Regions from separate parts of the Paenibacillus sp. YPG26 genome, predicted to be linked through region 1. Evidence: a T-box and tRNA genes for the amino acid it is inferred to sense, from the RefSeq annotation. Region 1 holds a T-box; the other holds one or more tRNA genes.
What was found. A T-box is a leader RNA that pairs with one kind of tRNA and senses whether it is charged. The one in region 1 lies ahead of metG (methionine--tRNA ligase), so its partner is inferred to be a tRNA-Met.
Positions count from the first base shown of each region.

Region 1 (10,602 bases):
TCAAATCACGGAATTTGGTCTGAGTCAGACGGTGGTGAATCCCCATCCATTTCATAAAGTCAATGGCAAAATCCGCATGCTGGCAAATGATAACCTCCAGATCGCGTTGTTCAATTATCCCGACTTCACTGTCTTCAATTACTTCAGCAGTGAAGCTGAATTTGGATGCGAAGAAGGGATCTGCTTGGCCGACCAGGTCGCCATTTTGATACATATATAAGATAAGCTCCTTACCCTCATCTGTGGACTTTGTTAATTTGATTCGTCCTCTCTTAATGAAGAATAGCTTATCTGCCAAATCTCCTTCCCAGAACAAATGAGATCCGGACGGATAAAATTTATCCTTCATCATTACTAATAGACGGTTAAAATTTTGTTCGGTGAAGCTGTCCGTGTTCCCTTGGGTCAAGGTAGTAGTCATATACTCCTGCATAACTGCTCACTCCTTAGTGGTCCAATTTAGTCATATTCTACCTGGAAGGGACTAAAGGTCCGATCCATTTATATGCCTCAATTATATAGCTAAATCAAACTGTTGAGGGGCTTGTGAGGAGGGCAAAAGTGGCGAATAAACGAACATTGTGATTTTTTTCACTTTAGTTATTTTGTGTGAGAAATATCACAGTATAGCATATCTTACCATGCTAAGATGAATGCGTAGAGAGAAGGACAACAAACGAGCGGTTTTGAGATTAATACTCTTGTGAAAATATTCACGATTAGTTAATCCTTTAATTCCCGCTCAGCTAAATAATAGGAGGATGAGAGTAATGGCTGTAAAAACCGAAGTAACTGAACCCGTAAAGCCAACCGCTGAAGAACACATCCAGACATTAATTAACAAAGCAAAGAAAGCAACTGACGCATTTATGAAGATGGATCAGGAGCAGATCGACAATATCGTTCAAGCCATGGCTCTAGCCGGCATGGATAAGCACATGTACCTGGCTAAGCTCGCCATTGAAGAGACTGGACGCGGCGTCTATGAAGACAAAATTATTAAGAATATGTTCGCTACCGAATATATCTACCATAGTATCAAGAATAACAAAACTGTAGGTGTAATCGAAGATAATCAATACGATAACTTCCAGAAGATTGCTGAACCTGTTGGTATTATCATGGGGATCACACCTGTTACGAATCCAACTTCAACAACCATCTTCAAAGCCCTGATTGCCATCAAGACTCGTAACCCTATTATCTTCGGGTTCCACCCGTCTGCACAAGGCTGTTGTACAGAAACAGCGCAGATCCTGCTCAAAGCAGCAGTAGAGAACGGTGCTCCTGCAGACTGCATTCAATGGATTGAAGCTCCTTCCATGGATAAGACCAATGCCCTGATGAATCACCCTGACGTGGCCTTGATTCTTGCCACAGGCGGATCAGCAATGGTTAGAGCAGCATACAGCTGTGGTAAGCCGGCACTTGGTGTAGGTCCTGGTAACGTACCTTGCTTCATTGAGAAGAGCGCCGATATCGACCAGGCTGTGAATGACCTGATCTTGTCCAAGACGTTTGACAACGGCATGATTTGTGCTTCCGAGCAAGCAGTAATCATTGAAGAACCAATCTTCGATCAAGTGAAGAAGAAAATGATCGCTAACGGATGTTACTTTGTTAATAAAGAGGAAGCAGCCAAGTTGACAGCTGGGGCCATCATCGCTGATAAATGCGCTGTGAATCCCACTATCGTAGGTCAACCAGCTGTGAAGATCGCTGAAATGTGCGGAATTCAAGTACCGGAAGGAACCAAAATTCTGGTTGCCGAAATTGAAGGTGTAGGCACCAAGTACCCGCTGTCTGCTGAGAAGCTTAGCCCGGTACTCGCTTGTTACAAAGTAAACAGTGCACAGCAAGGTATCGACCGCGCAGCTGAGATTGTCGCATTTGGCGGTATGGGTCACTCTTCGGTTATTCACTCGAACAACGAAGAAGTAATTCAGAAGTACTCTGATCGTATGCCAACTTGCCGGATTCTGGTGAATCAGCCATCTTCGCAAGGCGGTATCGGAGATATCTACAATACCAACCTTCCATCGCTTACACTCGGCTGCGGTTCGTATGGACGGAATTCTACTTCCTCGAACGTAACAGCGGTGAACTTAATCAACGTGAAAAGGGTGAATCGTCGTACCGTGAATATGCAATGGTTCAAAGTACCTTCCAAAGTCTATTTTGAAAAAGGCGCAACTCAGTATCTTGCCAAAATGCCTGATATCTCACGTGTATTGATTGTTACAGACCCAATGATGGTGAAGCTGGGTTATGTTGAAAGAGTGGAACACTACCTGCGTCAACGTGAGACCCCGGTTGCTGTTGAAGTATTCTCACAAGTTGAACCGGATCCATCGACTACTACGGTACAACGCGGTACAGAACTGATGAATCAATTCCAGCCTGACTGCATCATCGCCCTTGGTGGTGGATCCCCAATGGATGCTGCCAAAGGAATGTGGTTGTTCTACGAATATCCAGATACTGACTTTAACAACCTGAAGCAAAAATTCATGGATATCCGTAAACGGATCTACAAATACCCGCGTCTTGGCCAAAAAGCTCAGTTCGTAGCTATTCCAACAACATCGGGTACAGGTTCGGAAGTGACTTCATTCGCGGTTATCACTGATAAAGAGAATGGCAATACGAAATATCCATTGGCTGATTATGAGCTGACACCAGATGTTGCGATTATCGATCCAGAATTCGTATACAGCTTGCCTAAAGTGGCTGTAGCCGACACAGGTATGGACGTGCTTACCCATGCGATTGAAGCTTATGTATCTGTAATGGCTAGTGACTATACAGACGGTCTTGCGATCAAAGCTATCCAACTCGTATTCGAATGGCTGGAGAAATCGGCTCTGACTGGAGACAAATTGGCCCGTGAGAAAATGCATAACGCTTCGACTCTTGCCGGTATGGCGTTCGCAAATGCATTCCTCGGTATCAACCACAGCTTGGCCCACAAATGGGGAGGTCAGTACCACACTGCTCACGGCCGGACTAACGCGATCTTGATGCCGCACGTCATTCGCTATAATGCGAAGAAACCAACGAAGTTTGCTGCTTTCCCTAAATACACCAACTTCGTGGCTGATCAACGCTATGCGGAGATTGCGCGTATTCTGGGACTGCCAGCTCGTACAACTGAAGAAGGCGTGAAGAGCCTGATCAACGCCATTCGCGATTTGAACAAGAAGCTGGGAATCCCCGAATCGTTCCAGGAACTTGGATTCGATCCTAAAGACTTTGAGAGCAGAGTTGAATACCTGGCAGATCGTGCATTTGAAGACCAATGTACAACAGCTAACCCTAAGCTGCCGCTTGTGAAGGAATTAGCTGAAGTATACAGAGACGCTTTCTACGGCAGATTTGAATAAGGAAGCCTAAGTTAATAGCACGCTGAAAACGGAGTGACAAATATCACCGAAAGAGTGATATTTGTCACATCCTTTTTACGGCAGATCTCCTATGATAAGAGTATAAAGAGTCCCAGTTAGAAAGGGATAGGGGCAGAGAGGGAATCACAGAAAGCACTTTGTTGACACCTGTTGTGAAAATTATCACAATTTACGTATTGTACAAACTTAGTGATCTCGCATGTTCCTGCTGGCATCAAAATTAATGTGATGGAGGGAATTATCATGTCGGTTATCGAGAGAGAAGTGCAGCCGGTAAAACTGGTACAATCCGGATGGAGAAGCTTCAAGAAAGGGAAATGGCAAAAAGAAGTCAATGTTCGCAATTTCATTGATGATAACATTAACCCATACCATGGCCGGGAAGATTTCTTGCAAGGTGCCACACAGAATACGAAGGAATTGTGGGACATCGTCTCCGATTTGACCAAGAAGGAACGGGATAACGGCGGCGTTCTTGATGTAGACGTGAATACCCCATCTACTATCATTTCCCATCAACCAGGTTATTTGGATAAAGAAAAAGAACAAATTGTCGGCGTTCAGACAGACGCTCCGTTCAAACGTTCCATTCAGCCGTTCGGCGGGATCCGGATGATGATTGATGCGTGTGAGGCTTATGGTTTCAAAATGCCTGAAGAAGTTATTAATATATTCAATGGAATTCGGAAGACTCATAACCAAGGCGTATTCGATGCCTATACCTCCGAGATGAGAGCAGCGCGCAAAGCGGGGATCATTACAGGTCTACCAGATGCATACGGCCGTGGCCGTATTATTGGGGACTACCGCAGAGTCGCCCTGTATGGCGTGGATTTCCTTGTTATTCAGAAGAAATATGAACTAAATCAATTGGAGCTTGATGTGATTGACGAGGATGTTATCCGTCTACGCGAAGAGCTGTCTGAACAGATTCGTGCTCTAGGGGAGCTTAAAGCTCTGGCTGAAATGCATGGATTTGATATCTCCAAGCCTGCTAATAACGCGAAAGAGGCATTCCAATGGGTCTATTTCGGTTATCTGGCAGCAATTAAAGAACAGAATGGTGCCGCTATGTCCCTGGGCCGCGTGTCTTCCTTCCTTGATATCTACATTGAACGGGATCTAGCTGAAGGCACATTAACAGAAGAACAAGCTCAGGAATTGGTGGACCATTTCGTTATGAAGCTGCGTATTGTGAAATTCCTGCGTACGCCGGACTACAATGATCTATTCAGTGGCGACCCTACCTGGGTGACAGAGTCTATCGGGGGTATGGCGGATAATGGGCAGACAAGAGTAACTAAGAACAGCTTCCGGTTCCTGCATACGCTCTATAACCTGGGACCTGCTCCAGAGCCTAACCTGACTGTGCTGTGGTCTGATAAGCTGCCTGAAGGCTTCAAGAAATTCTGTGCCAAAGTATCCATTGAGACCAGCTCCATTCAATATGAAAATGACGACTTGATGCGTCCGATCTATGGTGACGATTATGGAATTGCCTGCTGTGTATCCGCTATGGAGATCGGTAAGCAAATGCAATTCTTCGGTGCCCGTGCGAACCTTGCCAAAGCATTGCTGTACGCAATTAATGGTGGTAAAGATGAGAAGTCCGGCGCTCAAGTGGGTCCAGAATATCCTGCAATTACAGCAGAAGTTCTTGATTATGCAGAAGTAATGAAACGGTTCAAGCCAATGATGGAATGGTTGGCTAAGCTCTACATGAATACGCTCAATGTTATTCACTATATGCACGATAAATACAGCTATGAGCGGATCGAAATGGCACTGCATGACCGGGATATTCTCCGGACTATGGCTTGCGGTATCGCAGGACTATCCGTCGCAGCAGACTCCCTTAGTGCCATTAAATACGCTAAAGTAAAGCCAGTTCGTAATGAGAATGGGATTGCGGTTGATTTTGAGATCGAGGGAGACTTCCCTTGCTACGGTAACAATGATGATCGCGTCGATCAAATTGCTGTTGAGCTGGTTGAGCTGTTCATGGGCATGATCCGCAAGCATAAGGCTTACCGGAACGCAATGCCGACACAGTCCGTGCTTACCATCACATCCAACGTGGTATACGGCAAGAAGACGGGAACTACACCGGATGGACGTAAAGCCGGGGAACCGTTCGCACCAGGGGCCAACCCGATGCATGGACGTGACAAGAAAGGCGCACTTGCTTCCTTAAGTTCTGTGGCCAAGCTACCATATGAGCACAGTCTGGACGGTATATCCAATACATTCTCCATTGTTCCTAAGGCTTTAGGCAAAGAAGCCGAGGTTCGCAAATCCAACCTCGTATCCATGATGGACGGTTATTTCGGCAGCGGGGCGCATCATCTTAATGTCAATGTCTTCGACCGTGAACAACTTATGGATGCGATGAATCACCCAGAGAACTACCCACAACTGACTATCCGGGTATCTGGATATGCGGTCAACTTCATTAAGCTGACTCGTGAACAACAGCTCGATGTGATTAACCGTACCTTCCACGGTACAATGTAAGGCGCAATGTCGAGATATAGTTAGATAATTATCAGCTGCAGCCTCTGCAGAAAGGAATGAGACAAATCATGCTTACAGGTCATATTCACTCACTAGAAACGTTCGGAACGGTAGATGGCCCGGGGATACGGTTCGTCCTCTTCATGCAAGGCTGTCTGCTGAAATGCAAATACTGCCATAACCCGGATACCTGGAACTTGGCTGGCGGCCAAGACATGCAGCTTGAAGAGGTGCTTGCCGAAATTGAGCCATATATCAATTACTATCGTTCTTCAGGTGGCGGATTAACCGTATCTGGGGGAGAAGCGACGCTGCAGGCTCATTTCGTAACCGAGCTGTTCCGCGAAGTGAAGCAGCGGTGGGGGCTTCATACAACTCTGGATACCAACGGTTACAATGAAGGGGATAAGATCAAGGATCTGCTTGATGTAACAGATCTTGTGCTGCTCGACTTGAAGCACATAGATAACGATAAGCATATCGAACTAACAGGGAAGCCCAATGATCGGATGCTTCATATGGCGGAGTGGCTGTCTGAGCATAATAAGAGCATGTGGATCAGACACGTTCTGGTTCCAGGCATTAACGATGATCAGGAAGACTTACTGCGACTCGGCCGTTTCATAGGGACACTTAGCGGGGTAGAGAAATTTGAAATTCTTCCTTATCACCAAATGGGTGTATATAAATGGGAAGCTATGAACTGGAAGTATCCGCTTGAGAATGTACCTTCTCCAACGGATGACGAGGTTCAAAGGGCGTACCAGCTGGTGGCTGAAGGAATAACCCAGAGCCCTATGCATGTTGGCAGTTGACCACCGTCAACTGACCTGGGCACAGCGCTTGGGAGCCCTGCAGAGAGCTAGAACCTTATAAGCAGCGTGAGAATCAGGATCCTTAGATGCTGGATCTCACGCTGTTTGTTATTCAATCCCTCAAGTAGGGGGGAATGAAACTGTGAAAGGTCAACGGATAGTGAATAGTCTCTCTACGGGCCGTAAGTGAGGCTGTCAGTTAAATATTCGCTGGGGATTCATGCACGGACTTCATTAGTCATGATGGGTGTAGAACGGAGCGCACTCCTACATGGTAGGACCGTGATTGACTCAGGTATCTTTTTACGGCATTATGGGAGATAGACAGATTTGTCAGGGCAGGAGGAAGAATACATGCTGTCGACAGACCAGATTATTGGAGTTATGTCGAGTCAAGGGCTTCGGATTACAGATCAGAGGAAGACCCTGGCTAAATTATTTGCCGAAACCGAAGGATATCTGACACCCAAAGATGTCTATGATTATATGTGTAAGAAATACAGCGGACTAAGCTTTGATACCGTCTACCGCAATCTGCGGGTAATGGAAGAGCTAGGTGTGATCGAGCAGATCGTGTTTGAAGACGGGCTCAAATTCAAGGGTGGCTGCAGCGAGGTACATCACCATCATCATATGATTTGTCTGCAATGTGAGAAGACTTATCCCATTCATTTCTGCCCCATGTCATTCGCTGATACACCAGAGCAATTCCAGGTGGTTAAGCACAAATTTGAAGTATTCGGTTATTGCAGAGACTGCCAGGCGGCCAAGCAGGATTCCTGTGAAGCTCAGCCTAAGGAATAGACAAGATGTCCATTACGCGCAAAGTTGTTCAATCTCCTATCCATGTGTACCGGAAATTCATCTCTCCGCTCAAGCCGCCCACCTGCCGCTTCTATCCCAGCTGCTCGGCCTATGCGCTTGAAGCGATAGAAGTCCATGGAGCTCTGAAGGGGTCCTGGCTTGCCGCGAGACGGATTGCGAAATGTCATCCGTTTCATCCCGGAGGGCTTGATCCGGTTCCACCGCGGCATGAAGATGTTCACCTTCAAGAGAAGACCTAGCTTGACATCGTATATTACTTTTCATATATTTTAAATATATACATTTCCTAAGAATGGATAAGTACGAAGCAGCCAGCCAGTACAGAGAGCCGGAGGAAGCTGGGAACCGGTCTGGAGGGACTTTGGAAGATGGTCCGGGAGGAACTTCTTTCGAGCTGGCGGGCATGCCCCGCAGTAAGGGAGAGGCGCTGATCCAGCGTTAACGGAGCGTCTATTTAGACGGTAATGAGCCCGGGTGGTCAGTTTGTCCGGGGAAATTGGGTGGTAACACGTGAGATCTCTCTCGTCCCATTAGGGGACGGGAGTTTTTTGTTTTTTTGCTGGTGAATGAGACTTAGAAATGGAATATTCCGTGTTGAGATTTACAATCCAGAAGGAGGATGACTGATGTCTGACAAGAAAACTTTTTACCTGACCACACCGATCTACTATCCAAGCGATAAGCTGCATATTGGCCATGCCTACACCACGGTAGCCGGGGACGCAATGTCCCGCTATAAGCGGCTGCGTGGATACGATGTAAGATTCCTCACAGGTACCGACGAGCATGGTCAGAAGATCGAGCAGAAGGCACAGGAGAAGGGGATGACTCCCCAGCAGTTCGTTGATGAGATCGTAGCAGGCATCAAGGAGCTATGGAGGAAGCTGGATATCTCCAACGATGATTTCATTCGTACAACTGACGAGAAGCATAAGCAGATTGTGCAGGATATCTTCGACCGTCTGCTTCAGAAGGGGGATATCTACAAAGGGGAATACGAAGGCTGGTACAGCATCCCGGATGAGACTTACTATACCGAGACCCAGCTGGTTGATGTGGTGCGGGATGAGAAAGGGAACATCCAAGGGGCCAAAAGCCCGGACAGCGGGCACCCGGTTGAACTGGTGAAGGAAGAGTGTTATTTCTTCAGAATGAGCAGTTATGCGGATAGATTGCTTCAGTATTATGAGGAGAATCCCGATTTCATTCAGCCGGAGTCCCGGAAGAACGAGATGATTAACAATTTCATCAAGCCAGGGCTTGAAGATCTGGCGGTATCCCGTACAACTTTTGAATGGGGAGTTAAAGTCAAAGGGGATCCGAAGCATGTGGTCTATGTATGGATCGATGCGCTCTCTAACTATATTACCGCACTGGGTTATGGCACTGATAATCCCGAGCTCTATAACCGGTATTGGCCGGCAGATGTACATCTGGTAGGGAAGGAGATTGTCCGCTTCCACTCCATTTATTGGCCAATTATGCTTATGGCACTTGATATTCCGCTGCCGAAGAAAGTGTTCGGCCATGGATGGCTGCTGATGAAGGATGGCAAAATGTCCAAGTCCAAAGGCAATGTGGTGGATCCGAACACCCTGATCGACCGCTATGGTCTGGATGCAACGAGATATTATCTGCTGCGCGAGGTGCCTTTTGGGTCAGATGGCCAGTTCACACCGGAGAGCTTTGTTGAACGGATCAATTCAGATCTGGCGAACGACCTCGGGAATCTGCTGAATCGGACAGTAGCTATGGTAAATAAATATTTCGATGGGGTTCTGCCTGCCTACGTGCCAAATGTGACCGCCTTCGATCAGGAGCTTACTGCTGCTGCCAAGGCGGCAGTAGACAAAGTTGAGGAGGTTATGGAGAAGCTTGAGTTCTCCATCGCCCTTACCGCAATCGGTCAGTTCGTCAGCCGGACGAACAAATATATCGATGAGACCCAGCCTTGGGCCTTGGCCAAGGAAGAATCGAAGCGTGAGGAGCTTGCGTCCGTGATGGTGCATCTCGTCGAGTCTCTGCGCATTGCTTCCATTCTGCTCCAGCCATTCCTGACTCAGGCCCCGGCAAAAATCTGGGCTCAGCTCGGAATTGCCGAGGGAGAGCTTACCGCATGGGATAGTTCCAAATCCTACGGGCTGATTCCTGCTGGTACAAAGCTCGGCCAAGGAGAGCCAATTTTCCCTCGTCTTGATAGTGCCGAGGAAGTTGCTTATATTGTTCAGGCTATGGCTGGAAGCACCGCGGCATTTGCTGCAGCGGAGCAAGAGCAAGCACCAGCTGGCGGAGCCAAGGACGTCCTGGAGGCGGCACCCGCACCAGAACTCAAGGAAGAGATCAGCATTGATGAGTTCGCTAAGGTTGAGCTTCGCGTTGGCCAGGTCATCTCAGCGGAAGCAGTTGCCAAGGCTGATAAGCTGCTTAAGCTGCAGCTTGATCTTGGATTTGAACAAAGACAGGTTGTATCAGGAATCGCTAAGTTCTATAAGCCTGAAGAACTGGTAGGACGCAAGGTTATCGTGGTGACCAACCTGAAGCCGGTGAAGCTGCGCGGCGAGCTGTCACAGGGTATGATCCTTGCTGCATCGCAGGGAGACCAGCTGACACTGGCTACGGTTCCAGATAGTATGCCGAATGGCGCTGTCGTGAAATAAGAAATTTCGTATTAATTGCAAGGGCCTTCTTCTCTCGTGGAAGAAGGTCTTTTTTTTATTTTACCGGGCACAATGGAACTCGGGGTTGACATTCATTTTGCAGTGCCCCTATAATTCTCTTAGTAATTATTACGAATAGGGAAGGCGAATTCGATGAAACTAAACGCAGGGCGAACCTTAATGGGGCTATTATTTATAATTGTATTGGCAGGCTGCGGCCGTGGAGAGACTAATCAGCTTGTGGAAGGTAAAGTGAATGTAGTTACAAGCTTTTATCCAATCTATGAATTTGCTTCTGCCATTGGAGGAGAGAATGCCAATGTCATTAATCTGCTGCCAACGGGGGTGGAACCCCATGAATGGACTCCTCGCAGCAACGACATCATT
Region 1 covers NZ_CP084530.1:1,677,528-1,688,129, forward strand. The annotation lists gene LDO05_RS07785 (Crp/Fnr family transcriptional regulator) at 1-433, opposite strand, end outside; gene adhE (bifunctional acetaldehyde-CoA/alcohol dehydrogenase) at 771-3,383, shown strand; gene pflB (formate C-acetyltransferase) at 3,648-5,918, shown strand; gene pflA (pyruvate formate-lyase-activating protein) at 5,987-6,733, shown strand; gene LDO05_RS07805 (Fur family transcriptional regulator) at 7,088-7,537, shown strand; gene yidD (membrane protein insertion efficiency factor YidD) at 7,543-7,797, shown strand; T-box leader at 7,838-8,091, shown strand; gene metG (methionine--tRNA ligase) at 8,185-10,215, shown strand; gene LDO05_RS07820 (metal ABC transporter substrate-binding protein) at 10,369-10,602, shown strand, end outside.

Region 2 (10,602 bases), 1.3 Mb from region 1:
AAACATGACGAGCAACTTGCCTACTTGTTTAATGTCGATATTTTAATTAAAGATAAATCCAATGCTATGGCTCTCCAGGCTTTACTCCAGCTGCTTAATTCCGGCGATCTTGTAGACTACCGGATTAAGTCAGGCGTAGAACTGGGAGAAATCATTGAAGCTACGTTAAGCGCCAAGAGACAGGCCATGATTGCCAAGGCTTTCCGTCATCAGGCAGATGAGCAGGCTGCCAAGGCACAAGTCAAAGAAGAGCCTAACGTTCAGCCAGCCAAGCCTTCAGAAGCGGGTTCCGGAACAGCAGCCAACAGTTCTATTGGGAACATGAGCGATGAGGCCATCCAATCCTGGATTCAAAGCTACGTGTCCAACAATAAGCTGGTCCGGCTCTCGGTCGAACGGAACCGGGAGCGGATCGCCATTCCGTGCCGCATCTTGAACTATGCTCCTGATACCCGAACCATGAATGTCTATCATGTGGATGAGAAGCAGGTGTATAACTTCAGGCTCAGTGAGATTATTGATTTCGTGGATGCCTGAGATCAGTAACGAGACTGCTTCACAACAAATAAGGCGTTTTTCGGTATTCCGCCGAAAAACGCCTTTTGTTCATTTTTTCTTCGAGAAAGCTTCCAGGGCCAGCAGCAGCCAACCCGCAATAAAGGCGACTCCCCCGAAAGGGGTAATAGCACCCAAATACTTGAGACCGCTGATACTTAATACATACAAGCTGCCTGAGAACAATACGATTCCAATTATCATAAGACGTGCAGCCCATACCAGCCTGGCTGACACTCCCCAACTGCCTGCCGCAAGAGCAATAAGGATAATCCCTATAGCATGAATCATATGATAATGAACACCTGTCTCATAGGTAGAGGTATGAACCCCCAGCACCTTCTCAAGGGCATGAGCGCCAAAAGCTCCAACCGCAACTCCTAACAACAGCAGAAGTGCTCCGATTCCAACATACTTGCGATGCATGACTTATTCAGCTCCTCTATACCTTAATTCATACTCATTCTGCTGTTAATCTTATCGCATTATAAGCTCATTTTGCTACAAAAACCTAGGCCATTCACAAAGTCTTCTTGATTTTTTCTTGAAATTATGAAAAATTAATACGAGATTATGTTGTAAGTCATCTAAAAAGGAGATAAGTTAATGGAATCCAATGCAAACCATCTGAATCCCCCACTTGATCCAAATACCAAGCATTCCGGGCCTGGAATTGCCTCATTTGTAGTTAGCCTTCTAGCGCTGATTGCATATATTGCTGCAGTTGCGATCGTTCTGGATACGTCCAGAGGTCTGATTATCAGTGGAGTTCCCGTTACTAACGAGATAATTATGAATCATGCTGGATTTATGGTGGCCGGATTAATTGTATTGGCTGCAATTATTCTCACCCTTACGGGTTCCGTTCTGGGTATAATAGGGTTAGCCCTTAAGAACCGCAAGAAGCTGTTTGCCATTCTTGGAGTTATCATTTGCGCCATACCTCCTATTTTCATGCTAATCCTATTCTTTGTTCGCACGAGCCAACTGTAAGTATAGACTGCCTTATAGTCAGAAAGGTGAATACTATGGGAAAAATAAAGATTTTTACCGACAGCACTGCAGATCTTCCCTCCGATCTGGTAGCCAAATATAACATTGGAGTTATTCCATTGTATGTTGTATTCAATAGTGAGACATTCAGGGACGGAATTGATCTAACACCGCCCGGCTTATACTCCAAAGTTACTCAGACTGGGAAGCTGCCTAAGACAGCCGCACCGTCCCCTGCCGACTTCATCTCTGCCTTTTCACCTTATGTCGATGCAGGTGACCAGATCATTTACATAAGCCTTTCTTCTGAACTCTCTTCTACGTATCAGAATGCGGTTATCGCCTCAGGAGAGTTCCCGGATGGAAGTATCCATGTCTTCGATTCATTGAATCTATCCAACGGAATTGGAATCCAGGTTCTTAAAGCCGCAAGAGCTGCTGAAGCAGGACAATCTGCCGAGCAGATCCTATCTTTGCTTGAGTCCATCAGGCCCAATGTGGATACCGAATTCGTAATCGACTCATTAGAGTACTTGTACAAAGGCGGCCGATGCTCAGGCATGCAGAATCTGGTTGGCAGCCTCCTAAAGATCCGTCCAGTAATCAAGGTTCAGCAGGGAAAAATGACACCAGCCTATAAAGTCCGCGGAAGCCGCGACAAGGCGCTTGATCAAATGGTTACGAATGCTCTGTCCAATATGGACAGCATGGACAAGGATACGCTCTTTGTCGTGCACACTATGGCAGAACAAGATGCTATCGCCATGAGTCAATTAATCAAAGAACGAACTGGCGTTCATGAGGTGCTGCTTAGCGATGCAGGATGTGTAATTTGCAGTCACTGCGGCCCTAAGACCATTGGAATCATCTATTTAAACAAGACTCAAGCATAATAGAACAAGCTCCCTACAAGGCACCAACTGCCTTATAGGGAGCTTATTATTTTTACAGGCTACTTCCGTCTTTCGGCAAGCACACTGCCCCATTCTATCAACTTTGCTTTAATGTCCTGAAGCTTGAATGGCTTTCTAAGATAGTCTTCCATTCCGCTGTCCAGACCAAGCTGTACATCCTCATGGTTAACCTGTGCAGCCAATGCGATAATAACAGGCCTCTCGCCCTCAGGAACCACCTGGCGGATAATCTTGGCGGCCTTAGCTCCATCCATAACCGGCATCTTGATATCCATAAATATCAAGTCATATGGATTGCGGCTTACTGCCTCAACCACCTCAACACCGTTATGGGCAACATCTGCTTTGATCCCCAGACGCCCAAGCATCTGGACAAAGATTTGACCATTTACAGGATGATCTTCAGCAATCAGCACTTTCAGATCCTTGTACTGGATCCAGTTCATAGACCCGGGATCCTCAATGTGGGTGCTGAGCTCTCTCAAATCTCCCTCACATGCTTTCTTCTGCAAAGTTAATTCCTCATCATGACTAATCAGAGTGAAGCGAAATGTGGAACCGATCCCTTCCTGGCTTTCCGCTGAAATAGAACCGCCCATAAGCTCAACCATTCTTTTGCAAATGGCCAGTCCGAGTCCGGTTCCCCCATATTTGCGGTTAATGACCGGGTGCAGCTGGGAGAAGGTCAGGAACAATTGGTCAAGCTTGTCTTCCGCAATGCCTATTCCCGTGTCCGTTACCCTAAATTCAAGCACCATGGAAGAAGAACCCGTGACAGAGACCGGATGAACAGAGATGGTTATGCGGCCTGTCTCTGTGAATTTCAGGGCATTGCTGACAAGATTAATCAGGATCTGCCTTAAGCGGGCGGAATCACTTCGAATTCTTGCAGGAATTTCGGGATCAATCCAAGAAGTAAGGCTGATATTCTTCTCCATTGCCGCTGGGGTGAATAGATCAATTACGCTGGATACGGAGGCAGATAGATCGAACCAGCCGTAATCCAGTACCATTTTCCCAGCTTCAACTTTGCTGAAATCCAGAACATCATTAAGAATCTTTAGAAGCGCTCGTCCGCTCTCGGAGATGATATCAGCATACTCCCGCTGCTCTTCCTGAAGCTGTGTCTCCAGCAGCAGATCCGTCATTCCAATAATGCCGTTCAATGGAGTCCGGATTTCGTGACTCATCATGGCCAGAAATTCCGACTTGGCTCTCGTTGCCCGTTCTGCCGATTCCTTCGCTCTAATGATCTCCCGTTCATTCGTCACATCGTTGAACACCACCACCACACCCACAATCTGATCACGGTCATACAACGGGGCCGCACGGTAATTCACAAGGAAGCTTGAACCGTCTTTCCTCCAGAACACCTCTTCATGAACCGAACGGGCTCTTCCGTCCCTGAACGTCTGATGAATCAGACACTCATCAACAGGATAAGGACTTCCGTCACTTCGGGAATGATGGATTAAATGATGGTTATCGGTGCCTATGAACTCGGCTATATTGTAACCCAGCATTCTGGAAGCAGCCGGATTGATGAATATGGTTTTTCCCTCTTCATCAAGTCCATATATCCCTTCAGATACCGAATTCAGAATCAAGGAATGCTGATAACTCAGCTTCTCAATCTGTTCGGTATACCGCTTACGCTCCGTAATATCCGTAGCAATTCCGTAGACTCCCACGATGTTCTGATCCACAATAATGGGAACATTCGTCACATTAAGCTCTACAGGGGTACCATTCTTATGAATAATGGTTGTTTCGTAAGACTGAGGTTCCCCTTTCATGGATAGTTCAAAATAACGAACCGTCTTGTTTATTTCAGCACTGCTAATAATTTGTTTGAAATTCATACCCAGCAGTTCTTCCTTACTGTAGCCCGACAAGGCTTCCAGGTTGGAATTCAGCGTTACATAGTTCCCGTGCAGATCAAAGGAATATACAGCAGAGGGACTATACTCGAAGAGTGACTTATAGCGCTGCTGACTCTCCTGAAGGCGTCGCTCATTATTTTTCCGCTCAGTAATATCACGGGATACGGCCACGATTTCAAGTATTTCCCCAGTCCGATCATCAAACGTATACCGGCCTGTGCTTTCAAACCAGATGTATTCTCCGTCCTTGCGCCTAATGCGATAAGTAACCGTATATTCTGACGAATATTGCAGCTGTACCGACAAGTAATCTTGGACAATCTTTATATCATCAGGGTGGAAATAATCAAAAGCACTGGTTCCGACAAGCTCTCCAGGTTCGTAACCAAGCAAGGTAATACTAGCAGGAGAAGCATACGAGTAGGTATTCCCTGCATCCGCTTTATGCTTGGATATTAAATCAAGCGAATTCTCGGAGATGATTCTGTACTGCTTCTCGCTCTCCCGAAGTCTATTCTCCATCTGGTTGCGTTCTGTAATGTCCTGTACGATGCCGAACAGCCTTTTGACCCGGCCTTTTTTATCGAACTCTATATCTGTCTGGCTGAATAGAACTTTATTCTTCTCTGTATCTCCGCATCCAAGCACCCTGAATTCTAATTCAAAGGATTGTGCGCCCTGGGAAGAAGCAGCCTCTAAGGCTTCGGTAATCAGCAATTTGTCATCAGGATGAATAACCTTCAGCCATTCATCGAACGGAGAAGAGAACTGCCCGAAATCTTGACCGTAGATCCTCTTGAACTCTTGAGAGCATGTGAACCGTTCTTGATCCACATCCCATTCCCAGGAGCCAATATGAGCAATCCCTTGAGCACGGGCCAGACTCTGTTCACTTCGCCGTAAATGCTCTTCAGCCATCATCCGAGGTGTAATATTACGGGTAATGATGAGTAGCTTGTCTGCTTGAGTACTGGAACCCTGCACTTTCTGTATACTGGCTTCAACCCACACCTCATGTCCATCGGCATGACGGAGTTTTCCCGTAAGTATACCTGAAGAGGCAATCAGATCCTTATTCTCCCATGTCCCTTCACCTGCGAACAGCTCCTTAAGCTGCGTCCCGACAAGCTCCTCAGGTGTGTAGCCCACAATCTCATAAATAGCCGGAGAGATGGACAGGCAATTCCCTTCCATAGTAGCAAAAGCAATGACATCCTTGGCATCATTCGTAATCACTTGATACAACTTCTCGGATTCCATTAGACGCCGCTGCATTTCTTTTGTTAAAGTGACATCTTTAAATATAGAATGTACACCTACAATGTCTTCTCCAGCCTTGATCGGCACGTAGGTAATATCCAAATCAAGAACCTGGCCATCCATCCGGGTGAAATTCAATTCAAAGCTGCTTGTCTTCCCTTGAAGTGCCTCGTTCAAGTAATAACTTCTCAAGGCTTCGTCTTCCTTGGTGAACAGATCATGTGCAGGTGTACGGTTAAATTGCTCCAGTGTGTATCCAGTCACTCTTCGAGCAGCTGGATTCGCCTTAATATACTGACCATTCACATCCATTACACAAATGGCATCGGGATGATTCTCATATAGGGACTCATAAGTGCTCCCTTCCGCAATTAGCTGCTTCAACAGCTCGTTCTTATGACTCATCAAGGCCGACTTCCTTTCTATGCATGGATAAAGCGAAATCTTCATGAAATGAAGTAAAGAGATTAGCGAGGGTTGGATTAACTGTGTATATCTTAATGATGAAGCAACCTCGGCCTTCATCTTATTGGATTAACAAATTAGTTTAATTCTAACCTATATCTTAGGATACTTACTAGCAACCTCCACTGAGAATTCCAGGAATTAGTCTGTATAACGAAAAAGGATGTTATGATTGAATCATCATAACATCCTTGCTCACTCAAAGCGGGTGATGGGAATCGAACCCACGCTATTAGCTTGGAAGGCTAAAGTTCTACCATTGAACTACACCCGCAAAATTTATGGTCGGGACGACACGATTTGAACATGCGACCCCCTGGTCCCAAACCAGGTGCTCTACCAAGCTGAGCTACGTCCCGTAATACCAATACTCTACACCAATTACAAAATCACAATCGGGACGACACGATTTGAACATGCGACCCCCTGGTCCCAAACCAGGTGCTCTACCAAGCTGAGCTACGTCCCGTGATTAAAAAAATGGAGCGGACGACGGGAATCGAACCCGCGACCCTCGCCTTGGCAAGGCGATGCTCTACCGCTGAGCCACGTCCGCAAATGGTGCGCGTGGAGGGACTTGAACCCCCACGTCAAAGACGCTAGATCCTAAGTCTAGTGCGTCTGCCAATTCCGCCACACGCGCACAAGTAACACTGTTCACCCTGATATCAAGGTAAATGGTGAGCCATGAAGGACTCGAACCTTCGACACCCTGATTAAAAGTCAGGTGCTCTACCAACTGAGCTAATGGCTCAAAATGTTTACCGGGGTCCCCGAAAAGTATTAGGAATCTCCATCAAAGCTTTCGCTTCACCTTTTGGGGTAATAATGGCTGGGGATATAGGATTCGAACCTATGGGTGACGGAGTCAAAGTCCGTTGCCTTACCGCTTGGCTAATCCCCAACGTAAGTAGCAGTAATAAGAAAGTAAATGGGGCGATCGAGGGGACTTGAACCCCCGAGTGCCGGAGCCACAGACCGGTGCGTTAACCACTTCGCCACGACCGCCATATTACATTCTAAGAAAAACTGGTGGAGGCTGATGGATTCGAACCACCGAACTCGTAGAGAGCAGATTTACAGTCTGCCGTGTTTAGCCACTTCACTAAGCCTCCAAAATGGTGCCGGCGAGAGGACTTGAACCCCCAACCTACTGATTACAAGTCAGTTGCTCTACCAGTTGAGCTACACCGGCAAGGTGTAAAAAAATCAATAAGACAATGGCGGAGCCGACGGGATTCGAACCCGCGGTCTCCTGCGTGACAGGCAGGCATGTTAGGCCTCTACACCACGGCTCCACACTTTGATGAATCCCATATTATTCATTGGGATTAATTGCGGGGGCAGGATTTGAACCTGCGGCCTTCGGGTTATGAGCCCGACGAGCTACCGGGCTGCTCCACCCCGCGTCAGTAGTACAATATGGTGGAGGCTGAGGGGATCGAACCCCCGACCCTCTGCTTGTAAGGCAGATGCTCTCCCAGCTGAGCTAAGCCTCCATAAATATAAGATGAAGTGATTGAAGCTGTTTAATGAAAGTGGTGACCCGTAGGGGATACTCGTTCTTCAAACGAGACTGCGATGTATTCCTACCGAAGCCTATGCTTCGACGAACCCTGATGGGTTCTCATCCCCACTTGAAGCTGTTTAATGAAAGTGGTGACCCGTAGGGGATTCGAACCCCTGTTACCTCCGTGAAAGGGAGGTGTCTTAACCCCTTGACCAACGGGCCTTGCTCAAAAATGTATACACATGGCGGAGAAAGAGGGATTCGAACCCTCGAGACGCTTGTGACGCCTACACGATTTCCAATCGTGCTCCTTCGGCCAGCTCGGACACTTCTCCATATAAGGTTGTTGTTTTTGAAAGTGCTGATTAACTCAGCACTTTCAAAAACGGTACTCCCCGAACAGGACTCGAACCTGTGACAACTCGATTAACAGTCGAGTGCTCTACCAACTGAGCTATCAGGGAATATGGTGGAGCCAAGCGGGATCGAACCGCTGACCTCCTGCTTGCAAGGCAGGCGCTCTCCCAGCTGAGCTATGGCCCCATGATGATATGATGTAACAAGATGGTGGGCCTTAGTGGACTCGAACCACCGACCTCACCCTTATCAGGGGTGCGCTCTAACCAGCTGAGCTAAAGGCCCTTATATGTAGCCGTCTTACTCCGGCACAAAAACCCCGATTGGGGTATCGCTTGGCGGCGTCCTACTCTCCCAGGACCCTGCGGTCCAAGTACCATTGGCGCTGGAGGGCTTAACGGTCGTGTTCGGGATGGGTACGCGTGGAACCCCTCCGCCATCGCCACCAAACGGAATTCTCTTCAGGCTTGATCACCTGAAAACTAGATACGAAACGAATTGTGCGTGTTAGATTGTATTGCTTCCGAAGTTACCCTTCGTGAAGCTGTGTTGGATAAGCCCTCGACCGATTAGTACTGGTCAGCTCCATGCATTGCTGCACTTCCACCCCCAGCCTATCTACCTCGTCGTCTTCAAGGGGTCTTACTAATTGGGAAATCTCATCTTGAGGGGGGCTTCACGCTTAGATGCTTTCAGCGCTTATCCCTTCCGCACGTAGCTACCCAGCTGTGCTCCTGGCGGAACAACTGGTGCACCAGCGGTGCGTCCATCCCGGTCCTCTCGTACTAAGGACAGCTCCTCTCAAATTTCCTACGCCCACGACAGATAGGGACCGAACTGTCTCACGACGTTCTGAACCCAGCTCGCGTACCGCTTTAATGGGCGAACAGCCCAACCCTTGGGACCTACTTCAGCCCCAGGATGCGATGAGCCGACATCGAGGTGCCAAACCTCCCCGTCGATGTGGACTCTTGGGGGAGATAAGCCTGTTATCCCCAGGGTAGCTTTTATCCGTTGAGCGATGGCCCTTCCATGCGGTACCACCGGATCACTAAGCCCGACTTTCGTCCCTGCTCGACTTGTCAGTCTCGCAGTCAAGCTCCCTTATGCCTTTGCACTCTTCGAATGATTTCCAACCATTCTGAGGGAACCTTGGGGCGCCTCCGTTACTCTTTAGGAGGCGACCGCCCCAGTCAAACTGCCCACCTGACACTGTCCCCATACCGGATTACGGTACCAGGTTAGAACTCCGATACGATCAGGGTGGTATCCCAACGTTGCCTCCACCGAAGCTGGCGCTCCGGCTTCCTAGGCTCCCACCTATCCTGTACAAATCGTACCCAAGTCCAATATCAAGCTGCAGTAAAGCTCCATGGGGTCTTTCCGTCTTGTCGCGGGTAACCTGCATCTTCACAGGTATTAAAATTTCACCGGATCTCTCGTTGAGACAGCGCCCAAGTCGTTACGCCATTCGTGCGGGTCAGAATTTACCTGACAAGGAATTTCGCTACCTTAGGACCGTTATAGTTACGGCCGCCGTTTACTGGGGCTTCGGTTCATAGCTTCGGGTTACCCCTAACCACTCCCCTTAACCTTCCAGCACCGGGCAGGCGTCAGCCCGTATACTTCGCCTTACGGCTTCGCACAGACCTGTGTTTTTGCTAAACAGTCGCTTGGGCCTTTTCACTGCGGCCCCCTCGTGCTATTCACACTACCGGGGCACCCCTTCTCCCGAAGTTACGGGGTCATTTTGCCGAGTTCCTTAACGAGAGTTCTTCCGCGCGCCTTAGAATTCTCTTCTCGCCTACCTGTGTCGGTTTGCGGTACGGGCACCTTCTCCTGACTAGAGGCTTTTCTTGGCAGTGTGAGATCATGACCTTCGCTACTGTAATTTTCGCTCCCCATCACAGCCCAGCCTTACGGTGTGCGGATTTGCCTACACACCAGCCTCACTGCTTGGACGGACATCCATCAGTCCGCGTCACTACCCTGCTGCGTCACCCCATCGCTCATAACGGATTACGGTGGTACAGGAATCTGGGCCTGTTGTCCTTCGACTACGCCTTTCGGCCTCGCCTTAGGTCCCGACTTACCCTGAGCGGACGAACCTTCCTCAGGAACCCTTAGGCTTTCGGCGGATCAGATTCTCACTGATCTTTTCGTTACTCATACCGGCATTCTCACTTGTATGCTGTCCAGCGCTCCTTACGGTACACCTTCAACCTACATACAACGCTCCCCTACCCCTGATACAATGTATCAAGCCATAGCTTCGGTGGTGTGTTTAGCCCCGTTACATTTTCGGCGCAGAGTCACTCGACCAGTGAGCTATTACGCACTCTTTAAATGGTGGCTGCTTCTAAGCCAACATCCTGGTTGTCTGTGCAACTCCACATCCTTTCCCACTTAACACACACTTGGGGACCTTAGCTGATGGTCTGGGCTGTTTCCCTTTTGACAATGGATCTTAGCACTCACTGTCTGACTCCCGGACAGAAGTTGATGGCATTCGGAGTTTGACTGAGCTTGGTAACCCTTGGCGGGCCCCGCACCCAATCAGTGCTCTACCTCCATAACTCTATATTCCGAGGCTAGCCCTAAAGCTATTTCGGGGAGAACCAGCTATCTCCGAGTTCGATTGGAATTTCTCCGCTACCCCCACCTC
Region 2 covers NZ_CP084530.1:2,954,313-2,964,914, forward strand. The annotation lists gene LDO05_RS13930 (hypothetical protein) at 1-537, shown strand, start outside; gene LDO05_RS13935 (DUF423 domain-containing protein) at 607-981, opposite strand; gene LDO05_RS13940 (hypothetical protein) at 1,162-1,548, shown strand; gene LDO05_RS13945 (DegV family protein) at 1,584-2,441, shown strand; gene LDO05_RS13950 (PAS domain S-box protein) at 2,501-6,010, opposite strand; tRNA gene LDO05_RS13955 (tRNA-Gly) at 6,274-6,344, opposite strand; tRNA gene LDO05_RS13960 (tRNA-Pro) at 6,353-6,429, opposite strand; tRNA gene LDO05_RS13965 (tRNA-Pro) at 6,466-6,539, opposite strand; tRNA gene LDO05_RS13970 (tRNA-Gly) at 6,552-6,626, opposite strand; tRNA gene LDO05_RS13975 (tRNA-Leu) at 6,630-6,713, opposite strand; tRNA gene LDO05_RS13980 (tRNA-Lys) at 6,749-6,824, opposite strand; tRNA gene LDO05_RS13985 (tRNA-Gln) at 6,900-6,974, opposite strand; tRNA gene LDO05_RS13990 (tRNA-His) at 7,003-7,078, opposite strand; tRNA gene LDO05_RS13995 (tRNA-Tyr) at 7,101-7,185, opposite strand; tRNA gene LDO05_RS14000 (tRNA-Thr) at 7,190-7,265, opposite strand; tRNA gene LDO05_RS14005 (tRNA-Asp) at 7,292-7,368, opposite strand; tRNA gene LDO05_RS14010 (tRNA-Met) at 7,406-7,479, opposite strand; tRNA gene LDO05_RS14015 (tRNA-Val) at 7,494-7,569, opposite strand; tRNA gene LDO05_RS14020 (tRNA-Glu) at 7,728-7,802, opposite strand; tRNA gene LDO05_RS14025 (tRNA-Ser) at 7,824-7,915, opposite strand; tRNA gene LDO05_RS14030 (tRNA-Asn) at 7,972-8,044, opposite strand; tRNA gene LDO05_RS14035 (tRNA-Ala) at 8,048-8,123, opposite strand; tRNA gene LDO05_RS14040 (tRNA-Ile) at 8,146-8,222, opposite strand; rRNA gene rrf (5S ribosomal RNA) at 8,271-8,387, opposite strand; rRNA gene LDO05_RS14050 (23S ribosomal RNA) at 8,487-10,602, opposite strand, start outside.
Region 2: it encodes a tRNA-Met, which carries the amino acid that the T-box ahead of metG (methionine--tRNA ligase) is inferred to sense. The anticodon was not compared.